Regions from separate parts of the Vreelandella neptunia genome, predicted to be linked through region 3. Evidence: predicted binding sites of a transcription regulator. Region 3 holds the regulator's gene; each other region holds the start of a gene.

Region 1 (3,280 bases), 1.4 Mb from region 3:
AGGCTTGTTACTAGAGCAGCCTACCTGGATGCAGCAAATGGCCCGCCCGCTATGGCTGGGGCTGTTAGTGGTGCTGATTGTCGCCGCCACCTTTGCTGGCTGGCTAGCGTTCTCTTCCAAAGAGGTATGGGTAATCCCGTTCTTTGTGTTGTTTACGCTCTGCGCTATGCGTTACTTGGCCGGGCGGCCTGCGCCTTTGTGGGTGCGTCACGTCAATGCCTATTCGTTCGGTATTTACTTGGCTCACCCCATGTTCTTTGTGCTCACCGATCTGGTGGTCGAGCCGTTATCGTTACCCGTTGGCATATATGCGCTATTGCTTATGGTGGTTGGTGTCGTTGGTTCAGTGGGGCTGAATAAACTGGCCAATACCACCACGCTCGGTGCGATGCTGTTCGGCAAGCGGTTGAAGGTAAGTTAGCAAGGGTAGGTCAGTAAGGAGTAGCCAGTAAAAAATGTTAGAGGAGAGCGGCAGAAAGCGTATCAGGGCGGTGTCGTGAAAGCCGCATCGGATGCGTTAGGCTGCACGGAGGGGGCTGGCTCCTCCGCTTGGCTCAGTAGGTGTCCGCTGTAGGTTTTCAAACGAGTGGGGCAGGTGTGTAAACGCTGCAGAAAATCGTCTATCGCGCTGTCATCGTCCAGCTCAGGGTCAAACCCACCCAAGCGTTCAAGCCAGGCGCGCCTAACGGCAATGTAGGGCGGGAATATCAAGGCGCTGGCCATCAAGCGCCGCAGGATACGCTCCGGCAGCGATGGCTGGGGAAGGCCGATAATCAAGGCGTCAAGGGTGTAGGTGTTGAGCTGGGGATAAAGCGCACCCCATAGGTCGGCTGGCAGCGGTTTTTTCTGCAGCGCGATGATGAGCCACTCCGCTTGGCTGGAAGACGCGGCTTTATTGAGGCGAGCTCCCAGAGGCCGCGCTGGCGTAATCAGCGAGTGAGTGTGGTAACGCTGCTCAATAGCACTCAGGCGCTCTTGGGCTTGAGTGGCCGTCACCAAAATGGGCAGCAAGTGGTCGGCAACACCGGATTTACGTATGGATTTTAAGTGGCGTGGCAACATCTCACCCGTCACCATGGCATCAACGATAAAGCAGACCGATCCCATTTGCCGACTCCGATTGTGAGCAAACCTATCAAATTGTAATTTATTGTAGTATCCGGTTTATTTGGGTAGCAAGTAAAAAAGCTTGCGAGCTAAAAATGAGAGCCCAGTATTCTCTATGCACCATAAGTGAGCGCGAGAAACTATTTTTGTTCTATTTTGGTGCGTTATGGGGTTTTTACACGACTGTGAAAGCTCTGTTTCGCCGGTATGCGTCATCAAGTAGCATTGGAGTCCATTTTTTAATGTTTATAAAACAAATAGTTGTTGTTTTTTCATGCCATATTGGTGCAGTGTTGGCATGCTCTCTGCATTGTATTTGCAAGCGGCTAGCGGGCCGTAGGCATATGCCTTACGGCGTGCTAAAACGATAGCCGGTCTGAAATGCTCGCTGAGCGATTTGTGAATCAATGTCAGACAAACGTTGAGCGAACAAGAATGACAAACGTGCGGTTAAGCACGTATTTTGTCGAACAACACTTTTATCGGTAGCTTACTGTCGTTAGCTTTAAGCCACGCTCATACCGGAGGACACTATGTCAGCCAAGACTCTCGCGCTAATTGAAGAACACGATGTTAAATGGGTAGACCTGCGTTTCACCGACACTCGCGGTAAAGAGCAGCACGTGACCGTGCCTGCGCGAGATGTGAATGAAGAATTCTTCGAAAATGGCCAAATGTTCGATGGCTCTTCTATTGAAGGTTGGAAGGGCATTAACGAATCCGACATGATTCTGCGTCCGGAAGATGGCACGGGTTACCTCGACCCCTTCACCGAAGATGCCACGCTGGTACTGCGCTGTGACATCATCGAGCCGGCCACTATGCAAGGCTATGATCGTGACCCGCGCTCTATCGCTAAGCGTGCAGAAGCTTACCTGCAGTCAACTGGCCTGGGCGACACCGCGTTCTTCGGTCCTGAGCCTGAATTCTTTATCTTTGACGAAGTGCATTGGAAGTCTGATATCCAGGGTTCCATGTACAAAATCACTTCCGAGGAAGGTGCTTGGGCAACTGATAGTCAAGTAGAAGGCGGCAACCTGGGTCACCGCCCGCGCGTTAAAGGCGGCTACTTCCCGGTTCCTCCGGTCGACAGCTTCCACGATATTCGTGGTGCAATGTGTAACACCCTGGAAGCGATTGGTCAGACCGTCGAGGTGCACCACCACGAGGTTTCCAACGCAGGCCAGAACGAAATCGGCGTTAGATTCAACACGCTGGTGAAGAAAGCTGACGAAGTTCAGGAAATGAAGTACGTGATCCACAACGTGGCGCATGCTTACGGCAAAACGGCCACCTTTATGCCGAAGCCGCTGGTCGGTGATAACGGTTCGGGCATGCACGTACACCAGTCGTTCTGGAAAGATGGCAACAACCAGTTCGCCGGTGACGAGTACGCTGGCCTGTCTGAAATGGCGCTTTTCTACATCGGCGGCATCATCAAGCACGCCCGTGCCCTGAACGCCTTTACTAACGCTTCTACCAACTCGTACAAGCGTCTGGTGCCTGGCTTCGAAGCGCCGGTCATGCTGGCCTACAGTGCCCGTAACCGTTCTGCTTCAATCCGTATTCCTTACACCGCTAGCCCGAAAGGCAAGCGTGTTGAAGCGCGCTTCCCTGATCCGACTGCCAACCCCTACCTGGCGTTCTCTGCCATGTTGATGGCGGGTATCGACGGTATCAAGAACAAGATCCACCCTGGCGATGCCATGGACAAAAACCTGTACGACCTGCCGCCAGAAGAAGGCAAGTCAGTACCGACTGTGGCGCACAGCCTGGATCAAGCACTGGAAGCCCTCGACGCTGACCGTGCGTTCTTGACCGAAGGCGGCGTGTTTACTGACGAAATGATCGATGCCTACATCGAACTCAAGATGGAAGAAGTGGAGCGTATTCGTATGACCACTCACCCCATCGAGTTTGATATGTACTACAGCTGTTAATCAGCGTTACTCGCCCCTGGCTGTTACTATCAGCCAGGCGGTGGTAACAATGATTGCTAAGAGAACCCCGCTACGGCGGGGTTTTTTGTTATTAGGGGCTTAGAAGCGTGGCAAGGAGAGCTATGAGCAAAATCAATACAGTAGCGATAAGCAGTGTGCTGGTAGCTCTCTTAGGCGTGGGAGTAGTGGTTAGCTCGGCGTTCGGGCAGACGGTTTATCGGGTGACCGATCAG
Region 2 (3,280 bases), 2.1 Mb from region 3:
CACGGCCAAAACTTTGCTGACCACTTTTATCGGGTGATGCTGGAAGACCCCCATGCTTCGCTGTTCCTCTCCAACGCTCAAGTGGAGCAGCGTTTACACCCCTCAATGCAGCGCTGGCTGAAGGCCATGTTTGCCGTCGAGCACGCCGATTTTGAGTCCCTGGTTGAGCAGCAGGAAAAAGTGGGGCAGGTGCATGCCCGTATCGATATACCGGTCAACCTGGTGCTAAGCGGAGCACGGCAGCTTAAGCAGGCGTTTTATGAGCAGATCAACGCCACGTTCAAAAGCCCGCTATCGCCTGGGGATGCGTCGGTGTACGTCTCCGACCATATCGATATGGCCATGGAAATCATGAGCCACGCCTACTCGGTGGCCAGTGACCGTAATGCGCGCACTGAAGAAGCGTACAAGCTGTTTTCACTCACCCAGAACATTGGCGACGAGCGTGAACGCCAGCGTTCGGCGCTGCTGAACTGGGAAAACGCACTGATGTTTGCCGTCGCCGCCCAGCAGGATATCGCCACGCTGCCGCGGTTATCGAATTCCGATTTTGGGCTGTGGTACTTACATAAAGCTTGCCATGCGTTTGAGGGCGCGCCGGAAATTGCCACTATCTCACGTCATATAAAGCAAGTGGATTGTGAATGGCTGGAAGTGCTGCTTCATGAAGATCCTAGCCAGCGGCTGAAAGCACTCGGCGAGATTCGTGACGCTGCCCGTACGGTGTTGATGCTACTCGACGATGTGTTGCAGCGCGCCTCAGGTTTGGACGCAGGACGCGACAGCTTGACCCGGTTACTCAACCGCAAGTTTTTGTCAGTGGTGCTTAGCCGCGAAATAGACATTGCCCGCCACTCGGAGCACTGCTTTGCGCTGTTGATGGTCGATATCGATCACTTCAAATCGATCAACGATACCCATGGGCATGACGCTGGCGACAACGTACTGCAGCAGGTGGCAAGCATCCTTGATCGCTCCACCCGTGGGGGAGATTACGTGTTTCGCATGGGTGGCGAGGAGTTTTTGATTGTACTGGTCAATACTGACCACGACGGCAGCCGGTTATTTGCTGAGCGTTTGCGCCAATCGGTGGCTAAGGAGCCGATGCTCGCCGGTGCCGATACGCTGCTTAACGTGACGGTTAGCGTGGGTGTAACGCTTCACGATGGCCATCCGGACTATCACCACTCCCTGCAGCGGGCTGATCAAGCCCTTTATGAAGCTAAGCGCGGTGGGCGTGACCGGGTCGTTGTGCAGTAATGGTGTGAAGAGTGAGTGCAGGCTGAGCGCTAAAACAGCAGCGAATGCATTTATTTGGTGCATTAAAGGTCTGTTTTCGCGCCGTTTTGGTGCGCGCGGGTGCGTAGCACTGCCAGTCATCGCCTTTCATCCATACCATTGACCGCACAGTAGGGCTTTTCACCATTTTGGCGCATTAATTGCTTCTATAAGTTAAAGGCTTAGTGAAAAGGAAGCGATAGCAACCCATGATCCTGTGCGAACTCGCCAAACCACACATTGCCTCCGGCCACCGCTTCGATGCAGGCCGCCACTGGGCGGCTTCGTTAGCGCTCACCTTTGCCCATCGCGACGGCGCCACTCGCATGGTGCAGGCGCGCCATCAGGGGCCGCTGCGGGTGCAGCGCCCTTTCTATCCCGAAGGGCGTAGTGAGGCTTGCCATGTTTATGTGCTTCACCCGCCTGGCGGATTAGTCAGCGGCGATGCGCTTACCATTAGTGCTCATGTAGAGAGCGGTGCCCATGCGCTCCTGACGACCCCGGCCGCCAATAAACTCTATAAAGCCGACAGCCAGGGCGTGGCCTGGACGCAGCACACCCGGTTGAGCGTTGAAGATGACGCGACACTTGAATGGCTACCTCAGGAGACCATCGCCTTTGATGGCTCCAAGGGCGAGCAGCGCACCCAAATTGATCTTCACGGCAGCGCTCGCTGCCTGGGCTGGGAAGTGATGGCGCTAGGCCGCCCCGCTAGCGACTTACCCTATGTTTCCGGGCGCATTGAGCAGCACTTCCGCTTAACCCTGGATGGCAAGCCGTTGTGGCTAGAGCGCCAGCCGCTAGACCCACTACACCCACGCTTTGCCGGGCGCTGGGGTCAGGGCGGTGCCACGGTGCAGGCCACGCTCTGGGCGGTGGGGATTGCCGACGCGCCTGCGGCCATTGAAGCCTTGCGTGAAGCGCTGCCGGATAACCCGCACTGGGCTGTTACCGTCCGCCACGGTGTTCTGCTGCTGCGCTATTTGGGCAACTCGCGCAACGAAGCCTGGGCGTTATGCGAACAGGCCTGGCAACTGCTGCGCCCCCGGTGGATCGAGCGTGAAGCGCATACACCACGAATTTGGCTAACCTAATTGGCATCACTGCGATGCCCTGCTGGAGACACGTTCCATGGAATTAACCCCGAGAGACAAAGACAAACTGCTGCTGTTCTCCGCCGCCCAACTGGCGGAGCGCCGCAAGGCGCGTGGTTTAAAGCTCAGCTACCCGGAAGCGGTGGCGCTGATCAGCTTCGAGATTATGGAAGGCGCCCGGGATGGCCGCAGCGTGGCGGACTTAATGAGCTATGGCCGCGAGATCCTTAGCCGTGAGGATGTGATGGACGGCGTCGCCGAGATGGTCGACGAAGTGCAGGTGGAAGCCACTTTCCCCGACGGCACCAAGCTGGTCACTGTCCATACGCCTATTGTTTGAGGGGCGATTGAAAGGAGCAACCAAATGATTCCCGGTGAGTACAAGTTAAAAGAAGGTGAAATCGAGCTGTGCGCGGGGCGTGAGCGGATTAGCGTCGAGGTGGCCAATACCGGCGACCGTCCGATCCAGATCGGCTCCCACTACCACTTCGCCGAAGCCAACCCGGCGCTGGTGTTTGATCGCGACAAAACCCGAGGCTTTCGCCTGGACGTGGCCGCAGGCACGGCAATTCGCTTTGAGCCCGGCCAGACCCGCGAAGTCACGCTGATTCCCTATGTGGGCAAGCGGGAAATTTACGGCTTCCGTGGCGATGTTATGGGTGCGCTCGATGGAGGTAAACAATGAAACCGGTTAACAAGATCAGTCGGCAAGCCTACGCCGATATGTACGGCCCCACGGTGGGCGACCGTGTGCGCCTGGGCGATACCGAGCTTTGGATTGAAGTCGAAAAAGACGCTACCCACTATGGCGATGAAGTAAAATTCGGCGGCGGCAAGGTCATCCGCGACGGCATGGGTCAAAGTCAGCGCGCTGACGACACGGTCATGGATACCGTGATTACCAACGC
Region 3 (3,280 bases):
AGTAGCGCTCAAGCAGTATGCGTGCGTCGGTAGTTAGGTAAATCACTTGAAAGTCGATTTTACGCTGACGCAACTCCTCTAACAAAGAGGGTAGGCGCTCCAGCGCTCCCGGCAAATTGCGGGCATCAATACTGACCGCCAGATGGGTGCGATCGCCCTGGTCACGCAGTTCATCCACCAATGATCCCAGCAGCATAGCGGGGAGGTTGTCAATCGCGTAGTAGCCAAGATCTTCCAGCGCTTGCAAGGCGATAGATTTACCTGACCCGGAGCGGCCGCTAATGATCACCAGTTGCATAGAGTCTCTCTTTGCTTTGATCAAGCTGCGTTGAGGGTGGTGAGCGAATAATCTGCTGTGCCCTGAACAGGCTTTCAGACCCTTAGGTCGCTGATTGCTCGCGAATTTTAGCGGTAATCAGCTCGAGCAGTTCGCGCTGGCTGGCTGCTTTACGCAGCTGCTGGCGCGTGTCCGCATCATTCATGATGGTCGCTACCTGCCCCAGTAGTGAGAGATGCGTGTCATCTGCCTCTTCGGGTACCAACAGGACAAATACCAGATCTACCGGATCGCCGTCGATAGCATCGAAATCGATTGCTTCAGCCAGCTTTAAAAACCCGGCGATAGGGGCGGTGCAGTGGGGGCTCCGCGCATGGGGAATAGCCACGCCGTTACCAATACCCGTACTACCTAAGCGCTCGCGGCCGATTAAACGGCTAAACACTTCTTGGCTGTCCAGGCTGGGGATATTTTGGGCAATAAAGGTGCTGTAAAACTCCAGCACCCTTTTTTTGCTACCCCCGGGTACGTCATACAGAACACGTTCCGGGGGGAGTATGGTTTCCAACGTCATTGAATTAACGCACACCAGCGCCTTGGGCGCGAGCTTGTGCTTTTTCCTTGTGTTTAACGAGTTGACGGTCGATTTTATCCGCTAGCGCGTCGATAGCGGCGTACATATCACTGTCTAGGGCTTCCGCATGTAAGTCAGCACCTGCTGCGTGCAGCGTACAGGCGGCCTGCTGGCGCTCTTTCTCCACTGATAAGGTGACTTGCACCGTAGTTATATTGTCGTAATGGCGCTCTACACGCTCAAGCTTTTCGTTGACATAGTCACGCAAGGCGTCAGTCAGTTCTACGTGATGACCAGTGATATTTACTTGCATTGACGTGCTCCTTATCCATCGGACTGTACTTCGATTGTAACCCTTTTTGCCGCGTTGCAAAGCCCTTGTCGAGAGTTTCCCTGAAACGTTAGCGAAGTTAGCGCAAACGGCGCCGTTCACTAGATGAGGGAATGCCCATGGCTTCACGGTATTTCGCCACCGTACGACGCGCCACTTGAATCCCTCCCTCGCCTAACAGCGTCACTAAGCGACTATCTGAAAGCGGCTTGCCGGGCGGCTCCTCTTGAATCAGTTTCTTGAGACGTGCCCGGATGGCAGTGCTGGAATGGCTATCGCCATCTTGACCGCTCACCTGGCTTGAGAAAAAGTATTTGAGTTCAAACACGCCTCGAGGTGTATGGATATATTTTTGCGTCGTTACCCGTGAAATAGTCGACTCGTGCATCTCGACGGCTTCGGCAATATCGGCCAGTATCAATGGCTTCATGGCTTCTTCACCGTGCTCCAAAAAGCCAATCTGGCGGGTAATGATTTCGCGACCCACACGCAGCAGCGTATCGTTTCGGCTAGAGAGGCTTTTGATCAGCCAGCGCGCTTCCTGGAGGTGTTCTTTGAGAAACTGATTGTCCTGGCTCTTGTCCGCTCGCTTAATCAAGCTGGCGTAGTCCGGCTGAATGCGCAGCCTTGGCAGGGCTTCTGGGTTGAGTTCTAAGTGCCAGCCTTCGTTATCGTGGCGCACGACTAGGTCGGGGGTAACATAGCTATCGTCGGTGTCGCCGTAAGCGCTGCCTGGCCGTGGGTCTAGGCTGCGAATCAGTAGGATGACGTCGGTCAACTGTTCGTCGTCGAGCCCTAGGCGGCGCTTCAGCAGGCGCATATCGTCTTTACCAAGCGCTTCGAGAAACTGCCGCACTAAACGGCGAGCGGGAACCAGCAGTGGCGTATCATCGGGGAGGGCGGCGAGCTGCAGCATCAAGCATTCACGCAGATCCCGGGCAAAGATGCCGGTCGGCTCAAACTGCTGGAGCTTGAGCAGAATGGTTTCCACTTCGCGTTGACTAAGCCCGTCAATGCCCTGGGCGCGCAGGCCTTCACGGATGTCGTTGAGCGGTTGGGTTAGGTAGCCGTTAGCGTCGAGCGCGTCGATTAAACTCTCCGCGACAAGCTGCTCGCGGGCGCTAAAATCGGTCATGGCAAGCTGCCATAGCAGGTGGCCATGCAGGCTTTGCCCTGCTGCCTGACGCTCAAAATCAGGGCCTTCGCTGCTGCTACCCCCCTGACTGCCCATATCTTGATAGGTATCTGACCAGTCGCTATCTACCGAGAGCTCAGTAGGGATGCTCTCTGACCACTCTTCTTCCTTAGGCTCGCTGACAGCCTGCTCACTAAATTCATCTTCCTGCTCCAGCATGGGATTGGCATCAAGTGCCTGCTGAATTTCTTGACGAAGATCCAGCGTAGAGAGTTGCAGCAGCGCAATGGCCTGCTGCAACTGGGGCGTCATGGTCAGCTGTGTGCCGATACGCAGTTGGAGAGAAGCTTTCATGACCATCTGAGAACCACTCGTTAATCAGAATGCTCCACCCTAGTGCGAGTGAGTGCTTGGCGCAAGTGCAATAAGCATGCCATTGGTAGTAAAGTTGTTTTAAAGCGCTATTTAGGGGCGATGAAGGCGAAACTGTTACAGACGAAAATCGGCGCCCAAATACACGTCCCTTACTTTTTGATTGGTGAGAATCGAAGCCGGCGAGCCACTGGCGATGATTTGCCCATCGCCGACGATATAGGCGATATCGCAAATATCCAGGGTTTCACGCACGTTGTGATCAGTAATCAGCACGCCGATATGGCGCTGTTTAAGCGCACGAATAATGCTTTTAATATCACCTACCGAGATGGGGTCAACGCCCGCAAAAGGCTCATCAAGCAGAATAAAAGCGGGCTCTGTGGCTAGCGAACGGGCGATTTCTACACGCCGGCGCTCGCCCCCTGAAAGGCTCATGCCCAGGTTGTCGCGGATATGGGTAATATGGAAGTCTTCGAGTAGCGCTTCCAGGCGCTGTTCGCGGTCGCTGCGACTAAGCTCTTTGCGGGTCTCGAGTATCGCCATAATATTATCGGCAACCGAGAGTTTGCGGAAAATAGATGCCTCTTG

The links. The regulator sigma-54, encoded in region 3, starts transcription at its own class of promoters, with help from an activator protein. The targets are predictions, from matches to a motif close to TGGCACNNNNNTTGCTNT.
Region 1: glnA (glutamate--ammonia ligase) is a predicted target of sigma-54. The motif match lies at 1,402-1,419, and genes of this name have one in related genera.
Region 2: SR894_RS20555 (urease accessory protein UreD) is a predicted target of sigma-54. The motif match lies at 1,429-1,446, and genes of this name have one in related genera.

The regions. Positions count from the first base shown of each region.
Region 1 covers NZ_CP140255.1:156,627-159,906, forward strand. The annotation lists gene SR894_RS00825 (acyltransferase family protein) at 1-421, shown strand, start outside; gene SR894_RS00830 (hypothetical protein) at 484-1,107, opposite strand; gene glnA (glutamate--ammonia ligase) at 1,641-3,047, shown strand; gene SR894_RS00840 (DUF4124 domain-containing protein) at 3,170-3,280, shown strand, end outside.
Region 2 covers NZ_CP140255.1:4,456,503-4,459,782, reverse strand. The annotation lists gene SR894_RS20560 (diguanylate cyclase) at 1-1,260, shown strand, start outside; gene SR894_RS20555 (urease accessory protein UreD) at 1,488-2,372, shown strand; gene SR894_RS20550 (urease subunit gamma) at 2,410-2,712, shown strand; gene SR894_RS20545 (urease subunit beta) at 2,737-3,057, shown strand; gene ureC (urease subunit alpha) at 3,054-3,280, shown strand, end outside.
Region 3 covers NZ_CP140255.1:1,605,619-1,608,898, forward strand. The annotation lists gene rapZ (RNase adapter RapZ) at 1-298, opposite strand, end outside; gene SR894_RS07305 (PTS sugar transporter subunit IIA) at 381-851, opposite strand; gene hpf (ribosome hibernation-promoting factor, HPF/YfiA family) at 856-1,164, opposite strand; gene SR894_RS07315 (RNA polymerase factor sigma-54) at 1,262-2,677, opposite strand; gene lptB (LPS export ABC transporter ATP-binding protein) at 2,807-3,280, opposite strand, start outside.